Regions from separate parts of the Sphingomonas sp. M1A8_2b genome, predicted to be linked through region 3. Evidence: predicted binding sites of a transcription regulator. Region 3 holds the regulator's gene; each other region holds the start of a gene.
What was found. The regulator LexA, encoded in region 3, represses DNA repair genes until DNA is damaged. The targets are predictions, from matches to a motif close to GTTCCNCNCTTGTTCT.
Positions count from the first base shown of each region.

Region 1: recA (recombinase RecA) is a predicted target of LexA. The motif match lies at 3,393-3,408, and genes of this name have one in related genera.
Region 2: uvrA (excinuclease ABC subunit UvrA) is a predicted target of LexA. The motif match lies at 3,181-3,196, and genes of this name have one in related genera.

Region 1 is NZ_JBKFAH010000004.1:79,697-85,610, reverse strand. It holds gene ACLBWL_RS15515 (dicarboxylate/amino acid:cation symporter) at 1-2, shown strand, start outside; gene ACLBWL_RS15510 (glutathione S-transferase family protein) at 231-866, opposite strand; gene ACLBWL_RS15505 (class I SAM-dependent methyltransferase) at 886-1,722, opposite strand; gene recA (recombinase RecA) at 2,243-3,316, opposite strand; gene ACLBWL_RS15495 (4-(cytidine 5'-diphospho)-2-C-methyl-D-erythritol kinase) at 3,681-4,820, opposite strand; gene ACLBWL_RS15490 (tetratricopeptide repeat protein) at 5,140-5,914, opposite strand, start outside.
Region 2 is NZ_JBKFAH010000004.1:213,123-219,036, forward strand. It holds gene ACLBWL_RS16135 (S8 family serine peptidase) at 1-1,080, opposite strand, end outside; gene ACLBWL_RS16140 (sigma-70 family RNA polymerase sigma factor) at 1,210-1,701, shown strand; gene ACLBWL_RS16145 (anti-sigma factor family protein) at 1,698-2,408, shown strand; gene ACLBWL_RS16150 (hypothetical protein) at 2,629-3,060, opposite strand; gene uvrA (excinuclease ABC subunit UvrA) at 3,204-5,914, shown strand, end outside.
Region 3 is NZ_JBKFAH010000002.1:388,165-394,078, forward strand. It holds gene gltX (glutamate--tRNA ligase) at 1-665, opposite strand, end outside; gene ACLBWL_RS10210 (ComEC/Rec2 family competence protein) at 756-2,945, shown strand; gene lexA (transcriptional repressor LexA) at 3,293-3,967, opposite strand; gene ACLBWL_RS10220 (molybdopterin molybdotransferase MoeA) at 4,036-5,220, opposite strand; gene ACLBWL_RS10225 (hypothetical protein) at 5,600-5,914, shown strand, end outside.

The DNA.
Region 1 (5,914 bases), on a different contig from region 3:
GAGGCGATTGGCGATGCTGAGCCGATGACGTCTCAAGGATGCCGTTTTACGCTGGCGGTCCACTGAAAATGTACCTTCCCGGCGAGGGCCGGGGTCCAGTTGGGGGACGCCGGTGATCACAGTAGCGCTTCGTTATTCCGACCTTTCCAACTGGGCCCCGGCCTTCGCCGGGGTGGTGTTCAGGGGAAGGTTGCGTTCTCAGCCTCGATGCGGTTTCTGATCTGTAGCCTTCAAGCGTAGGCGTATGGCCCACCCTTCTTGAGCCCCGTCTGATACGCCGGGCGGGCGTGAACCTTCGCCAGCCAGGCGATCGTTGCGGGGCGGGACTCGTTCAGGCCGCCGCGGCTGCGGGCGGCTTCCAAGGGAAAGCTCATCATGATGTCGGCGGCGGTCATCTCCGCGCCGGCGAACCAGGGGCGTTGCGACAGTTCGGATTCGACATAGTCGAGGTGGACGTCGATCATCGGCTGGATCTTCTTGACCGCGACCTTGCCCATGATCGGGATGCGCGCGAGGACGAGCTTCAGCAGCAACGGCGGCATCATCGAGCCTTCCGCATAATGCAGCCAGAAGCGGTAGCGGAGCGCGTCGGCGCGGTTCGCGGGGGCGCCGAGCCTGCCGTCGGCCTTGTCGACCAGATATTCAACGATCGCACCGGTTTCGGCGACCACCTGGCCACCCTGAACATCGGCATCCTCGATCACCGGCGACTTGCCGAGCGGATGGACCCGTTTGAGTTCGGGCGGGGCCAGCATGGTCTGCTTGTTCCGCTCGTAGCGCTTGATCTCGTAGGGCAGGCCGAGTTCCTCAAGCATCCACAGGATACGCTGCGATCGCGAGTTTTCGAGATGGTGGACGATGATCATGCTGGCTCCGCCTGTTGGTCTAAATGGCTGATTTGCGCGCGGTCCAGATCCAGGCGGCCGCGGGGAATTCCACCGTGGCGCCGTTGCCATGACGCGCGCAGACTTCGGTGAGACGCGCGATGTGGGCCTCGCGTTCCTCAGGGGCGGCGTCGCGGATGGCGGAGGCCGCCGGGCCTATCCGGCGAAAATAGTCGACGGCGTCGGGCACGGGATCGGTGCCCTCGCCGGCGCGGTAGGCGAAGTCGAGGCGCTGGGGTGGAGCGGCGTGCCAGCCGGCTCTTGCGAGAATTTCGGTGACGTAGGCCGGATCGGCGAACGCGAAGGGTCCGGGCGCGGTCGATGCTGGCACATCCGCGGTGCCGCCGATCAAGGTGACGGTTTCGGTGGCCCAGACATTGGCGGCGCGTTCGGCGAAACAGGAGAAGACGAGCGAGGCGTCGGGGGCGGCGGTTTCGGCGAGCGTGGCGAAGGCGGCGATGGGGTCGGCGAAGAACATGACGCCGTGGCGGGATATGTAGAGGTCTGTCGGGGCGTGGTTCCGGGCCGCGACGGTGATGTCGGCGCATTCGAAGCTGGCGTTGGCCAGGCTTTCGGCGCGGTGTCTGGCGATCTCGATCAGCTTTGGCGAGAGATCTATGCCGGTTACCGTGGCGTTCGGGAGGACTTGCGCGGTGGCGAGTGAGGTTGCTCCGGCGCCGCAGCCTATGTCGATGATCTTGCGGGTTCGGGGAGCGGCGGCGGCGAGGATCGCGGCGTTCAGATGCGGGGTCAGGTTGGTGAAGCTGCGGTCGGTCCGGCGCCATTCCTCGGCCCACACGTCGCCTATTCTGCCGGTCCAGTCGTACGCGGTGGTCATGGGTGGGGGGGCCTCATGGTCTGATCGGGCGGCGGCGGTTGGAGTGAAGTATAGGGAGTATAGACGCTCGCGCGAGTTTGGGGTTGGGTATTTGGAGACTTCATCGAGCCCGTTAAATAGCTTCGCGGGGTCTGCACTCGATGCGGCAGTCTGCGCTTCCTTGTTTCCCGGCGAAGGCGGGGATCCAGACTGGGCTCCCGCCTTCGCGGGAGAACAAAGGGGGCCAGGTGCTGCTGTTGGGTGAGAGCAGCCGCCCCGGCGGAGGTCGGGGCCAAGTAGGGGGACGGTCGTAACGAAAGATCGCGCTTCGTTATTGCCACCTTTCCAATTGGGCCCCGGCCTTCGCCGGGGTGGTGTGTTGGGGGGAGCGGCGGCGCGGTGCCTACGTAGAAATCCGACGCCGGCGCAAAGCCGATGCAAGCCCGATGCGCCACGCTCCTGCACGATCGGCCGCGTGCCCTCACCCTCCCATTGCGAGGGCAATGGGCCCCTCCCTCTCCCCTGAGGGAGAGGGTTTAGGTTATACGTCGTCTTCGGCGTCGGGGCCGGCCATCATTTCCTCGGCGACCTTGTCGGTGCGCGCGCGAATCTGCTTTTCGAGGCGGTCGGCGGTTTCGGGGTTGTCCTTGAGGAAGGTCTTCGAGTTCTCGCGACCCTGGCCGAGGCGGACGCTGTCGTAGCTGAACCACGCGCCCGACTTTTCGACGAGGCCGGCCTTGACGCCGAGATCGAGGATTTCGCCGAGCTTGGAGACGCCCTGCCCGTACATGATGTCGAACTCGACCTGCTTGAACGGCGGCGCGACCTTGTTCTTGACGACCTTGACGCGCGTCTGGTTGCCGGTGACCTCTTCGCCGGCCTTGATCGCGCCGATGCGGCGGATGTCGAGGCGGACCGAGGCGTAGAACTTCAGCGCGTTGCCGCCGGTCGTCGTCTCGGGGTTGCCGTACATGACGCCGATCTTCATGCGGAGCTGGTTGATGAAGATCACCATGCAGCGCGAGCGGCTGATCGAGCCGGTGAGCTTGCGCAGGCTCTGCGACATGAGGCGTGCCTGGAGGCCGACATGGCTGTCGCCCATCTCGCCTTCGATTTCGGCACGCGGCACGAGCGCGGCGACCGAGTCGACCACCAGCACGTCGATCGCGTTCGAGCGGACCAGCGTGTCGACGATCTCGAGCGCCTGCTCGCCGGTGTCGGGCTGCGAGACGATCAGTTCGTCGATGTTGACGCCGAGCTTCTTGGCATAGACCGGGTCGAGCGCGTGCTCGGCATCGACGAACGCCGCGGTGCCGCCGCCCTTCTGCGCTTCGGCGATCACGTGGAGCGCGAGCGTGGTCTTGCCCGAGCTTTCCGGACCGTAGATCTCGATCACGCGGCCGCGCGGCAGGCCACCGACGCCGAGCGCGATGTCGAGCCCGAGCGAGCCGGTCGAGATGACCTCGACCTGCATGGTTTCCTTCGAGCCCAGGCGCATCGCCGAGCCCTTGCCGAACGCGCGGTCGATCTGCGCGAGGGCGGCGTCGAGCGCCTTCTGGCGGTCGTTGGTTGCGGTTGCCATGCCGGTGTCGATCACTTTCAGATTAGCGGCCATTGATAAGCTCCCATCGCTAAAGCAAGCGCGCGTGCCATTCAACGCGTCATACGCCGTGTATTCCATTTGTTCTTATGGAACAAGTGGAGAACGTGGCGTTGTGAAAAAGATGCGCTGCGGCGTCGACGTGGCCGTCGGTGCATCGATCAGTCAGCCGACGGGTGGGGCGGTTAGGTCGAGATCGGGCCGGGTTGTTCAGTTGCGCGCTTTTGCGCCGCTCGACTCGGACGGGGCAGAGCGGGGTCCGCGACTGGCGGTTTCGTTGGTGGCTCGGATCCTGACTTTCGTCAGGATGATGGAGGTGGCGTGGTGGCGTGGTGGCGTGGTGGCGTGGGCGTCTTACCACCGGTCGTGGTCGCTCGCCTCAGGCTAAGGTCGTTGCGAGGGTCCACCAGCCTTTGGCCTGGGCGGCGATTGCGGCGATGTCTCGGGCTTCGGGTGTTTCGAATAGGGCGAAGCAGGTGGCGCCGGAGCCGGACATTCTCGACAGGAGGACGCCTTGTGCTTCGTCCAGAAGGGCTCGAACTTGGCCAATTTCGGGGGCGAGCGCCAGCGCGGGGGGCTCGAGATCGTTGCGGCCGGCGGTGGCGCGCGCGAGCAAGTCGCCTTCGGGCATCGGACCTCGGTCTTCACCGTCCCAGGCTTTGAAGACGGCGGCTGTGGAGACGGCGACATTGGGATTTACGAGCAGGAGGGGCGTGCCGGAAAGGCCTTCGAGGGTGGTGAGTGCGTCGCCTTTGCCGGTGCCGAGCGTGGTGCGGTTGGCGAGGCAGGCGGGGACGTCTGCGCCGAGCTTTGCGGCGATGTCGTGGAGGCGGGGGTCGGTCGGAGCTATGTCGTGGAGGCGGGCCAGCGCGCGGAGGGTTGCGGCGGCGTCGGCCGAGCCTCCTCCGATCCCTGACGCGATCGGGAGATGCTTTTCGAGGATTATGGCGTGATGGGTGGTGGGAGCGAACTCCGCTGTGAAGGCGTCGGCGGCGGCGGTGACGAGGTTGCCGTGCCAGGGGGCTTGGGTCGGGGTTGACGGGCGTGGCGGTTCATTACCAGCCGCTCCCAATTGGGCCCCGGCCTTTGCCGGGGTGGTGGGTGTGGATGGAGATGGGGCGGTCGAGGGGTTGGGTATAGCGGTTGCGGCGCATGTGGGGACCGTTACGAACCCAGCGGAGGCGGTGACGACGGGGTTTGCTGTTTCTGCTGCCCCCCCGGCGGAGGCCGGGGTCCAGTCGGGTGAACGTTGCGCATCTTCATCGGCCGCTCCCAACTGGGCCCCGGCCTTCGCCGGGGTGGGGTTGGGGGTTGGGGTTCCGCTTGAGGTTGGCAGGAGTGCGGCGGCGAAGGGGCCGGTTATTTTGAAGCTGTTCTCGGGGGCTGTTTCGACCGTGATCGTGTCGCCGTCGGTGGCGAAGGCGAAGAGGGTTTCGAGGTCGTGGTAGCCGTCGGGGCGGCGGCGGCGGACGTGGAGCGCCAGGTTGATCTTTGCGGGGGCGGGTTCGGTGATGCGCATGGGGGTCTCGGCGTTTTGGGGCGGACCGGGGGTCTGCTTTGCGCGTGGGCTTAGCCAAAGAATGTCCGTCATCCCAGCGGACGCTGGGATCTTTGTGTTTGGCGAGGGGTGTTGCCTCTTGGGAGACCCCAGCTTTCGCTGGAGTGACGGTGTTGAGGGGGCGGACGGCTGACGGGGCCGCGGGGATTGGATCGGGGCTCCGTCGGCGGGATGGCAGTCTCGACCGTCCAGTTCCATCGGCAGCGTGCCCTCACCCTTCCCACCCGGCTTTGCCGGACGGGCCCCTCCCCTCTCCCCTTCAGGGAGAGGGGAATATCGGTCAGCGTCTGGCTTTTGGGGGGAGGCCGTTGGTGATCTTGGCGGTCAGGCTGGCAGCTTCGCTCGGTTCGGCCGTCAGGAGGGCGGCGCGCCAGGAATAGCGGGCTTCGTAGTAACGGCCGACGGACCAGTAGGCGTCGCCGAGATGGTCGCCGATCTCGGCGTTGGTGGGTTCGCCCTCGACGGCGCGTTCGAGCAGCGGGAGCGCGCGCGGAGTGTCGCCCGAGAGATGATACGCCCAGCCGAGAGAATCGGTGATCGAGGCATTCTTGGGATCGAGGCGGCTGGCGCGTTCGAGAAGGCGGATCGAGGCGGGGATGTCGTCGCCGTGCTCCACTTGCGCGAAGCCGAGATAGTTGAGCGCGAGCGGTTGGGCGGGCCCGCGGGCGACGGCCTTTTCGAGCGCATCGCGCGCTTCGGGCCAGCGGCCGGCCTGGTCGAGCGCGCCGCCATATTGGAGCCACGCGCCCCAGCTTCCGCCCGTCTTGCCATCGGCGTCGATGATGCGGCGGTACCAGGTCGCGGCTTCGGCGGCGTTGCCGGTGGTCAGGAGCAGGTCTGCATAGCGTTGCCAGTCGGCGGCGTCCGCGCCCGGCTGGTCGACACGGTTCTTGGCAGCGGCGAGCGCTTCGCCGTCGCGGTCGGCGTTGGCGAGGATATCGATGCGTTCGGCGGCCGCGGCGACCGCGAACGGGCTTTTCGGGCCGATCTGGTCGAGCACGACGAGCGCGCGGTCGACCAGCTTGTTGCGGGCCAGCGCGTCCGCGAGGAGGATG
Region 2 (5,914 bases), on a different contig from region 3:
GTCGGCCGTCGTCGCCAGCATGTCCGCGCCGGGCGCGGCGTAATCGAGATGCGATGCCCGCCCGGCCTCGATCAGCACGCGGCCGCGCGCATCGACGCCGGTCACCGCGATCACCCCCGGATAGGAGGCGGGATAGCTCGGCGGCGAGGCCGGCCCGTCATTGCCGACCGCGGCCACCACGATCGTCCCGCGCGCCTGCGCGGCCGCGATCACCCGCGCGAGCAGCGGGTTCGCCGGGCCCACCAGACTGATCGTCACGACCGGGACTCGCTCGCCCACCAGCCAGCCCAGCGCCTTGGCGATCGCGGTGGCGTTGCCGCCCGCCGGATCGCTGCCATAGACGTCCGCCACGTGCAGCCGCGCCGCCGGGTCCGCGCCCCGGACGCCGTCACGGCCGACGATCAGCGATGCCACCGCGCTGCCATGATCGCTCGGTCGCGGCGCGCCGCTCGCAAAACCGCGCTGTCCACCGATCCCGGTCCAGGCGCCGCCATCGATGATTCCCACCGCGCTTCCTCCGGATGCGCCCGTCTGCCTGCCGCTGCCTTGCGGAGCGCCCGGAGTCACGCCGCCACTCTGCACATGCAGTGAATCCGCTGACACCTGTCGCGCGCCGAGCTTCTGGAGGCCGCGGATCGCGGTCTTCAGCGATTGGCCGGGCGGTGTCGAAAAGCGCGCGAAGCCGACGCCCAATATGTCGCCGCGCTCGATCACCGTATAGCCGCCCGCCACCGCCTTCGCGATCAGCGCATCGTCGGCATCGTCGACCACCACTTCGCCGGCGCGCGCGGGAAATCCGTCGGGGTCGATCGCGATCCGGTCAGGATGCGTGCGCACCAGATCGGCGATCCGCGCGGCGCGACTATCCGCCAGCCGTTGCGCCACCCGGTCCGACAGCGCGGCCATCCGATCGAATCCCTGGTCGATCGGCCGCAGGACGTCGCCGCGCAGCACGTCGCCCAACGCCGGCACCGGGCCTTGCATCTGACTCGAACTGGGCAGGCCCAGCTGCGCCCGCGCGATCCCGGCCATCGCACAGATCGCCGCTATCGCCGTCGCGAGGTGCTTCGCCTTCGTCATGATTGAAAATATGCCAGCATGCGGATGAAACGACCACTATCATCCGTTTCATCCAGCAAGAGCGCTATAAGACCGCGACACGGCAACAGGGCACGATACGGGCACGACACGGGCACGGGACGATACGGCTTGGCGGTATTCGAAGATGAGCTGGTGGCGGTGCTGCCCCGACTGCGTCGGTTCGCGCGATCGCTGTCGCGCGATGCCGCCGATGCGGACGACCTGTGTCAGGTCGCGGTCGAAAAGGCGCTCAACGCCCGCGCGCAGTGGCAGCCGGGAACGAGGATGGATAGCTGGATGTACCGGATCATGCGCAACGCCTGGATCGACACCGCCCGCGCGCGTGGCCGCGCCGCCCAGACCTTCGTCGCGGAGGAAGCGGGCGAGAGCGTCGGCGTCGACGGCGCCGCCGATATCGAACGTCACGTCGCGCAAGGCGAGGTGGACGCCGCGATGCACCGCCTGCCCGACGACCAGCGCGAGGCGGTCGCGCTCGTCCTCGTCGAGGGGCTCGCCTACAAGGAGGCGGCGATGGTGCTCGATATCCCGATCGGCACGCTCACCTCGCGCCTCGTTCGCGGGCGCCAGGCGTTGATCGCCGAACTCGGAGAGGCGGCATGATCCCCGACGACGCGATGCTGATGGCCTATGTCGACGGCGAACTCGATCCGCTCGCCGCCAGGCGGGTCGAGCGGGCGATCGCCGCCGATCCCGCGCTCGCCCGCGTCGTCGCGTCGCATCGCGCGCTGGGTGCGCGCGTCGCCGCGGCCTACCCGCTGGAAAACGCACCCGCGACAGACCCGCTCGCTGCGCTGATCCGTGCGCAGACCGAAACGGTCGTGCCCTTCGCCCCGCCTGTTGCAGCTCCTGGTGCAGTCTCGCGACCGTCCATCCGGACGCGCTGGATGCAGGTCGCGGCGATGGCCGCCTGCCTTGCGCTGGGCGTCGGGTTCGGCACCCAGTGGCAAACCAGTGGCCCGGTCGAGGCGAGGGGACACGCGCTCGTCGCATCGGGCGCGCTCGCCCGCGCGCTCGATACCCAGCTCGCCTCGACGACCGGCGACACCCGCCTGCTCCTGAGCTTTCGCAACGGGGGCGGGGCCTATTGCCGGGTATTCGCCGCGCCCGCGCTCGACGGCATAGCCTGCCGCGACAGCGACGCCTGGACTCTCACTCGAACCCGCATCGGCGCCGCGCCCGCCACCGGCGACTATCGCCAGGCCGGCTCCGCCGACGCCGCGCTGATGGCCGAGGCCCAGGACATGGCCGCCGGCGACCCGCTAACCCGCGACCAGGAAGCCGCCGCCGCCAAGACGCACTGGAAATAAGTCCGCGCTTTTTCCCGTCATAGGGGAGGAGCCTAGCAACAAAGACACCCGTCGCGCGGAATGTCCCCGCCCCGTCTCGCCCCTTAGCTCTTTCGCCATCCCCGCGAAGGCGGGAACCCATATCCTCGAAGGCTCGCGATCCGAGGGCTAAGCCAGCCCACGATGGGCTCCCGCCTCCGCGGGAATGACGGTGAGGGGGCGTGCCTCGTTCCCCTACCCCTCAGACCTTCTTGCTGAAGAACCGCCCGAGCATCATTTCCGCGGCCTGGCCGATCGCATCCGCGACGGCCTGCGGAGACTGCATCCCCGACATTCCCGGCTTCTGCGGACCGTCCTCGGCCGCCGCTGCCCGCGATGCCGTAGCCTCGGCTGCCGAAGGCGCCGCTGCTGTCGGGGCCGCCGTCTCCGATTTCGCCTCGGCCGCCGGCGCCGCCGTCTGCTTGGTCCGCTGCCGCTCGATCGCCGCGACCGCAACCGTCGCCGCCATGGCCAGCCCGGCGGTGATCGCCTCGCGACCCTGTGGCGTGCTCGCCTTCTCGATCAGCGCCTCGCCTTTCTTGCGGAGCTCCTTCGGCACTTTCATCCCGCCGATCTGCTTGGGAATCTTGACCTTGCCGGTCTTGCTCTTCGTGCCCGTCTTCGTCTTGGCCATGTCGTCCTCCAGACCTGTGTATCGCGAATATAAGACACCGATTGTGCGGCACAACTGCGCTGGCGATGCGTCTATCCCGTTCCTACATGCCGGTGCCAAAGGCGGACTGGCATCCGGCCGAGAACAGAAGTAGAACTCACCCCATGCTGACCAAGATCTCCGTACGCGGCGCGCGTGAACACAACCTCAAGGATGTCGACATCGACATCCCCCGCGATACGCTGACGGTGATCACCGGGCTCTCCGGGTCAGGCAAGTCCTCACTCGCGTTCGACACGATCTACGCCGAGGGCCAGCGCCGCTACGTCGAGAGCCTCTCCGCCTACGCCCGCCAGTTCCTCGAACTGATGCAGAAGCCCGACGTCGACCATATCGAAGGCCTGTCGCCGGCGATCTCGATCGAGCAGAAGACGACGTCGCGCAACCCGCGCTCGACCGTCGCCACCGTCACCGAGATCTACGACTACATGCGCCTGCTCTGGGCGCGCGTCGGCATCCCGTATTCCCCCGCCACCGGTGAGCCAATCGCCGCGCAGACCGTCAGCCAAATGGTCGACCGCGTCATGGCGCTCCCCGAGGGCACGCGCCTGTACCTGCTCGCCCCCGTCGTCCGCGGCCGCAAGGGCGAGTACCGCAAGGAACTCGCCGAGTGGCAGAAGGCCGGCTTCGCGCGCGTCCGCATCGACGGCACGATCCACGACATCGACGAAGCCCCCGCGCTCGACAAGAAGTACAAGCACGACATCGAAGTCGTCGTCGACCGCCTGGTGGTAGGCGGCGAGATCGCCACGCGCCTCGCAGAGTCGTTTGAAACCGCGCTGAAGCTCGCCGACGGCCTCGCCTATGTCGACCCCGCCGACCCGGTCGAGCCGCACACGCCCAAGTCGGAGATCCTCGGCAACAACGCCCCCGACGGCCGCATCGTGTTCAGCGAAAAGTTCGCCTGCCCGGTCAGCGGCTTCACCATCTCCGAGATCGAGCCGCGCCTGTTCTCGTTCAACGCCCCCCAGGGCGCGTGCCCGGCCTGCGACGGCCTCGGCGAGAAGCTGCTGTTCGACGAAGACCTCGTCGTCCCCAACCACATGCTCAGCATCAAGAAGGGCGCGGTCGTGCCCTGGGCGAAATCCAACCCGCCGTCGCCCTATTACATGCAGGTCCTCGGCAGCCTCGCGCGCGAGTTCAAGTTCGACATCGAGACGCCCTGGTCCGACCTCGCGCCGGAGGTCCAGAGCACCATCCTGCACGGTTCGAAGGGCAAGCCCGTCACGCTCACCTTCATCGACGGCAAGAAGAAATACGACGTCTCGAAGCCGTTCGAGGGCGTCATCGGCAACCTCAACCGCCGCATGCTCCAGACCGACTCCGCCTGGATGCGCGAGGAACTCAGCAAGTACCAGTCCGCCGCCCCTTGCGAAGTCTGCGGCGGTGCGCGCCTGAAGCCCGAAGCGCTCGCGGTCAAGATCGCGATGAAGGACATCTCCTACGCCACGCATCTCTCGGTGGTCGACGCGCTCCAGTTCTTCACCGACATGCCACAGCACCTCGGCGACCAGCAGAACGCGATCGCCGAACGCATCCTGAAAGAGATCGTCGAGCGGCTCGGCTTCCTCAACAATGTCGGCCTCGACTACCTCAACCTCGACCGCACCAGCGGCACGCTAAGCGGCGGCGAAAGCCAGCGCATCCGCCTCGCGTCGCAGATCGGCAGCGGCCTGTCCGGCGTGCTCTACGTCCTCGACGAGCCCTCGATCGGCCTGCACCAGCGCGACAACGACATGCTCCTCAAGACGCTCCGCCGTCTGCGCGATCTCGGCAACACCGTGCTCGTCGTCGAGCATGACGAGGACGCGATCCGCACCGCCGACTACATCATCGACATGGGCCCCGGCGCCGGCGTCCGCGGCGGCCAGGTCGTCGCGCAGGGCACGCTCAAGCAGATCCTCAAGTCGAAGGGCAGCATCACCGCCGACTATCTCAACGGCACGCGCGAGGTGCCGGTCCCAACCACGCGACGGAAAGGCAACGGCAAGAAGCTCACCGTCCACAACGCGGTCGCCAACAACCTGCGCGGCGTCACCGCCAGCCTGCCGCTCGGCACCTTCACCTGCATCACCGGCGTTTCCGGCTCGGGCAAGTCGAGCTTCACGATCGACACGCTCTACGCCGCCGCCGCGCGCGAGCTGAACGGCGCGCGCATCGTCCAGGGCAAGCACGACAAGATCACCGGCCTCCAGTATCTCGACAAGGTCATCGACATCGACCAGTCGCCGATCGGCCGCACCCCGCGCAGCAACCCCGCCACCTACACCGGCAGCTTCACGCAGATCCGCGACTGGTTCGCCGGCCTGCCGGAATCGCAGGCGCGCGGCTACAAGCCCGGCCGCTTCAGCTTCAACGTCAAGGGCGGCCGCTGCGAGGCGTGCCAGGGCGACGGCGTGCTCAAGATCGAGATGCACTTCCTCCCCGACGTCTACGTCACCTGCGACGTCTGCCACGGCGCGCGCTACAATCGCGAGACGCTCGAGGTGAAGTTCAAGGGTCATTCGATCGCCGACGTGCTCGACATGACGGTCGAGGACGCCGCCGAGTTCTTCAAGGCGGTCCCCCCGATCCGCGACAAGATGGCGATGCTGGTCGAGGTCGGTCTGGGCTACGTCAAGGTCGGCCAGCAGGCGACGACGCTCTCGGGCGGCGAAGCGCAACGCGTCAAGCTCGCCAAGGAACTCTCGCGCCGCGCCACCGGCAACACGCTCTACATCCTCGACGAACCCACCACCGGGCTCCACTTCGAGGACGTGCGCAAGTTGCTGGAAGTCCTCCACGCGCTGGTCGAGCAAGGCAACACGGTCGTCGT
Region 3 (5,914 bases):
CGGAACGCGTTGTTGAGGTGATCGTCGCCGCGAATGACGTGCGTGACGCCCATGTCGTGATCGTCGACGACGACGGCCAGCATGTAGGTTGGCGTGCCGTCGGAGCGGAGCAGGACGAGGTCGTCGATCTCTTCGTTCTTGACCGTCACCGCTCCTTGCACGCGGTCCTCGATCGTGACGGCGCCTTCCTGCGGTGCGCGCAGGCGGACGACGTGAGGAAGGTTCGGCGCTTCGCTTTCGGGGCGATCGCGCCAGGGGCTGCGGATGCGGAGCGGCTTCTTCACGGCCTGGGCCTCGGCCCGCATCGCCGCGATCTCGTCGTTGGTCATGTAGCAGCGATAGGCGTGGCCGCTCGCGACCATTTCGTGTGCGACCTGCGCGTGGCGCTCGGCGCCGGCGAACTGCATGACGACGTCGCCGTCCCAGTCGAGCCCGAGCCAGCGCATCCCGTCGATGATCGCGTCGATCGCCGGCTGGGTCGAACGGACTCGGTCGGTATCCTCGATCCGCAGCAGGAATTTACCCCCGTTCGCCTTTGCGAACAGCCAGTTGAACAGCGCGGTGCGCGCGCCGCCGAGATGCAGGAACCCCGTCGGCGACGGAGCGAAACGGGTAACCACGGGTGCGGCCGCATTGGCGGTGCCCGTATCAGATATTGCGCCCAACCGCGGGTGCTCCCAGACTGATGAAACAATGGAGAAACGATGGCCATGACAGCCGTCGCCGCCCCTAGCATGCGTCCTTGGCGGCGACAAATGGGCGTGCCGCGATCGGGGGCCGTCGTCGGGCTTGCCGTGGAACGCTGGCTGGAGGCGGAGCGAGACCAGCTGGTGCTGTGGCTGCCGGTAATGCTGGGCGGCGGAATCGCGCTTTGGTTCGCGCTGCCGGACCCGGCGGCGTGGTGCATGACGATGCTACTGTTGGTGGCGAGTGGGCTGGCGTGCCTCGCCGTGGGGCAGGGCGGGCGTGCGGCACGCGCGCTGGCGATCGGGTTGCTGACCATCGCATTGGGGCTGGGGTTGATCTGGGTGCGGTCGGAATGGGTGGTGCGGCCGGTTCTGGGCGGTCCGACGATCGCAAGTTTCTCGGCGAGGGTCGAGGCGATCGAGCCGCTGGTGGCGCGGAAGCTGGTTCGGCTGACGGTATTGCCGGTTGAGAAGGGGGGGGGAACCGACGGGCAGCCGGTCGCCTTGCCGTTCCGCGTCCGAGTCAATCTGGCGGAAGCGGATGCGCCGAAGCTGCTGGGGACGGGGGCGGTCATCCAGTTGCGGGCACGGCTGATGCCGCCGCCGCTCCCCGCGGTGCCGGGCGCCTACGACTTTGCGCGCGTCGCATGGTTCGGCGGGATCGGGGCGACGGGACGCGGCTTCGCACCGGTAGTCGTGACGACGCCGAGCGAATCGGGCGCCGGCATCCGCGTCGCGCTTTCGCACCACATCGTCTCGCGACTGGACGGCAGCGCGGGCGGTATCGCTGCGGCGCTCGCGACGGGCGACGTCGGTGCGATCAGCGAGGAGGATTCGGAGGCGATGCGCCGGGCGGGGCTCGCGCATCTGCTGTCGGTGAGCGGATTGCACATCACTGCGGCGGTGGCGGCGACGATGCTGATCGTGTTGCGTCTGCTGGCGCTCAGCCCGTGGCTGGCTTTGCACGCGCGCCTGCCGTTGATCGCAGCACTGGCGGGGGCAGCGGCGGCGATCGGCTACACGCTGCTGACCGGCAGCCAGGTGCCGACGATCCGGTCGTGCGTCGCCGCTTTGCTCGTGCTGGCCGCGCTGGCGATGGGGCGCGAGGCGATGACCTTGCGGCTCGTGGCGGCGGGGGCGGCGTGCGTCATGCTGGTCCTGCCCGAATCCGCAGCAGGGCCGAGCTTCCAGCTATCATTCGCGGCGATCACCGCCATCATGGCGCTGCACGAACATCCGGTGATCCGCGCGTTCTTCGGACCGCACGAGGAGGGGCGAGCACGCCGTCTCGCACGGGGCGTGGCGTCGCTGCTGCTTACCGGACTGCTCGTCGAGTTCGCGCTCATGCCGATCGCGGTCTATCATTTCCACAGAGCCGGCGTGTACGGCGCGTTTGCCAATATCATCGCGATCCCGCTGACGACGTTCGTCGTCATGCCGCTGGAGGCTCTGGCGTTGCTGCTGGACGTGGGGGGCCTCGGTGCACCCCTCTGGTGGCTGGTCCAGCGATCGCTCGAAGCGCTGCTCTGGCTTGCGCACACCGTGGCGGGCGCGCCCGGATCGGTGCGGTCGCTGCCGGCGATGCCGACCGCGGCATTCGCGCTGATGGCGATCGGGGGGATCTGGATCGCGTTGTGGCGGACCAGGTTGCGGCGGATGGGCGTGGTGCCGCTGATGATCGGGGCAGCGTGGGCGCTGACCACACCGCCGCCGGATATTTTGGTGACGGGCGATGGCCGGCATGTCGCGGTCCGGACCGCCGCGGGTCTCTCGATGCTGCGGGACCGGGCGGGGGATTATACGCGGGATACGCTTGCCGAGAATGGCGGGGTCGACGGCGAGCCGCTGCTGCTGGCCGACCAGCCCGATGCACGGTGTAGTCGTGATCTTTGCGTCACCGATATTGCCGCGCGCGGACGGATGTGGCGGATCCTCGCGACCCGCAGCGCCTATATGGTCCCGATTGCCGAGTTCGTTGAAGCCTGTCGCAGCGCCGACGTCGTCGTCAGCGAACGCGGTCTGCCGAAGCGCTGCGTACCGCGGTGGCTGAAGCTCGATCGACGCGTTCTGCATCGGACGGGTGGAATCGCGCTGACCCTGGGGACCGGGACGGTCGTCACGATACTGACTGCAGGCGATCGCCATCCGTGGCGCGATCCGCCTCTGCTCAACCGCGCCGTGCATTCGTTCGCGCCACGACATGTCCGGTTCGACGACGCGGCATCGGGCCTTCGAGCCAACCGGGTTTCGCAGAGGTAGAATGGTAGTGCGAAGGCGCAATGGCGCGAAGAAGGTGTAATTCGGGAGACCCGTACGCCTTTCATGAACGATCAGCTGAGGTCGGTACTAGGACGGATAGACGCTCCCCCAAATGCGACATCTTCGCGCCTTTGCGCCTTCGCGTGATCCAAATCACCATCCAACGCGCGCGCTGTCCGGCCGATAAATTTCACGCGGAGCAGTTTCTTAGCCGACGAACCGGACCAGGTTGAATACTGTCCGGTCGTCTCTCCGCAGTCGTTTTAAACCGCAAGTTCTCCCCAATCGAAACACCTCCGCGTCTCCGCGCGAACCAATTCTTTCGACGGCGCAGAGCAGGCGGCGGCTCAGTCGTAGCGGCGGAAGATGCCGGAGAGTTTGCCCTGCACGCGGACTTGGGCGGGGGCGTAGCGTTGCGGGTCGTAGGCGCGGTTTGCCGGGTCGAGGCGGACCATCGCACCTTCGCGGCGGAAGTATTTGAGCGTGGCTTCGCTGTCCTCGATCAGCGCCACGACGATCTCGCCGTCGCGGGCGGTTTCGGTGCGGCGGATCAGCGCGTAGTCGCCATCGAGGATGCCGGCTTCGACCATCGAGTCACCGGAGACTTCGAGCGCATAGTGTTCGCCGGAACCGAGCAAAGCAGCGGGGACGGCTAGCATCGTGCTGCCTTCGAATGCTTCGATCGGGACGCCGGCGGCGATGCGGCCGTGCAGCGGGATCTCGATGACGTCGTTCGCTGGCTGCGGCGCGGCGGGCACGGGTGCCGACTTCACGTTCGATGCCTTCGAGGGCGCCTTCTTTTCCGGACGTTCGGGCATCCGCAGCACCTCGAGTGCGCGCGCGCGGTTCGGCAGGCGGCGGATGAAATTGCGCTCCTCGAGCGCGCTGATCAGACGGTGGACGCCCGACTTCGACTTGAGGTCGAGCGCGTCCTTCATCTCCTCGAACGACGGCGAGACGCCGGTATCGTTGAGTCGATCGTTGATGAAGCAGACGAGTTCGTGCTGCTTGCGCGTGAGCATGGCGGTTCTCCGTCCGGAACAGACGAGGAACTTCTATGGAACATAATTAACGCCGTCAAGCGGCCAGATCACCCAATGATAAGGATTTCCGCCGATTCGCCCGCCTTTGCCACGGGCGCGTTGCCCGCGCGGACGATCAGGCAGGTCGAGCGCGCCAGCGTGAGCAGCATCGAACTGTCCTGGATCGTCGACGCATAGGCGCGGCCGTCGCGGAGTTCGGCGCGCAGATAGTCGGTACGGGCGTTGTTGGCGGGCAGGTCTTCGCCGAGCAGAGCGTGCGTGACCTGCGGTAGCGGGTCGCGCGCACCGGCCATGTGCGCGACGACCGGCTTCACGAATAGCGTCGCGGTGACGAACGCGGAGACCGGGTTGCCGGGCAGGCCGAGCACCATCATCTCGCCGATCCGGCCGGCCATCATCGGCTTGCCGGGGCGCAGTGCGATCCGCCAGAAATCGATTCCGCCGCCGGCCGCCTCGATCGCCGGCCGGACGAGGTCGTGGTCGCCGACCGAGGCGCCGCCGGTGGTGACGAGGAGGTCGGCCGCGACGCTGGCGAAGGCGTCGCGCAGTACGTCGAGCCGGTCGGGAAGGATGCCGAGATCGATGACGTCGACGGGCAGGTCGGCGAGCATCGCGGCGAGCATGACGCCGTTCGATTCAGGCAGCGCGACGCCGTCGGCGGTCGAGCCGGGGGGGACGAGTTCGTCTCCGGTCGCGGCCACCGCGACGCGGACGCGGCGGTTGACGGTCAGGCTGCCGTGGCCACCGGTCGCGGCGACGGCGATCCGCGCCGGGGTGAGGCGATCGCCGACCGCGATCAGCCGGCTGCCGGTGGTGAAGTCGAGGCCCTTGCGGCGGGTGTTGCGGCCGAAGGTCGGCGGTCCTTCGCCGGCGAGGATCAGCGTGTCTCCGTCGCGCTCGGCTTCTTCCTGGACCATGACCGTGTCGGCACCCTCGGGCATTGCCGCGCCGGTGAAGATGCGGGTGGCTTCGGCTGGGCCGACCGTGCCGGCGAAGGGACGGCCCGCGGCGCTCTCGCCGATGACTGTCCACGGGCCGGGGAGGTCGGCGAAGCGGATCGCGTAGCCGTCCATCGCGGAAAGGTCGGCGGCCGGCTGCGTGCGGCGGGCGAGGATATCGGCTGCGGCCCAGCGGCCGGCGGCGTCGCGAAGCGGCACGGTTTCGTGGCCGACGCGCGGGGCCATGGCGAACAGGCGGGTCTGTGCGTCGGCGACGGGGAGAAGATCGGTCATGCGGGAAACCCCGGATTTGCGTGGGTTTGGCGAGTGAAGTGCAGAAAGTGCAGACGCTGGGAGCGGTGTTGCGCGCGCGGCTTTGGGCATGGGCGGAGCGGCGGGAGTTGGGGGTTGGTGGGCATGGCTGCCGCTTTGCCATGGGTTGCGCGCGTAGGACAGATCGATGTTCGGGGTGCGGCTATCGGTCGCAGTTTGGCGCGTGATATCGGGCGACGTCGGGAGTATTCACGGTCACCGACTGTGGCATTGAGAGGGCTCGACACCGTCTGCTGAAATCCCTGTCCTTGCTTATCGGCACAGGCCGCTTCTTCCCTTGCGGGGCGTTTCGGGACACGTCGGTGCGTGATACGATGCCGGGACTGCGAAGGAGGTGCCGATGCTGTTCGTGATGGCTTTGCTGCTGAGCGCGGGGCAACAGCCGCTTCCGCCAGCCAAAAGATCCCATGCCTGTGCCGGCTTGGATGACGCTCGGACCACCCCCGCCGGCCGGCTTCAGCGGCTGGACGACTTCAGGACAAGCTTGGTCGCGCGGGATCGACACCGACTGGATCGCGCGCTGCCCCGCGATGCCGACGGTGGTATCGCCCAGTGCGACGGGATCGACCGCAGCCGTGCCTCCTGTGAAGCGGCGGCCTATCTGCCCGCGCTTCGCAGTTCGGGGCTGATGGAAAAATTTGTGGCAAGCGTTTGC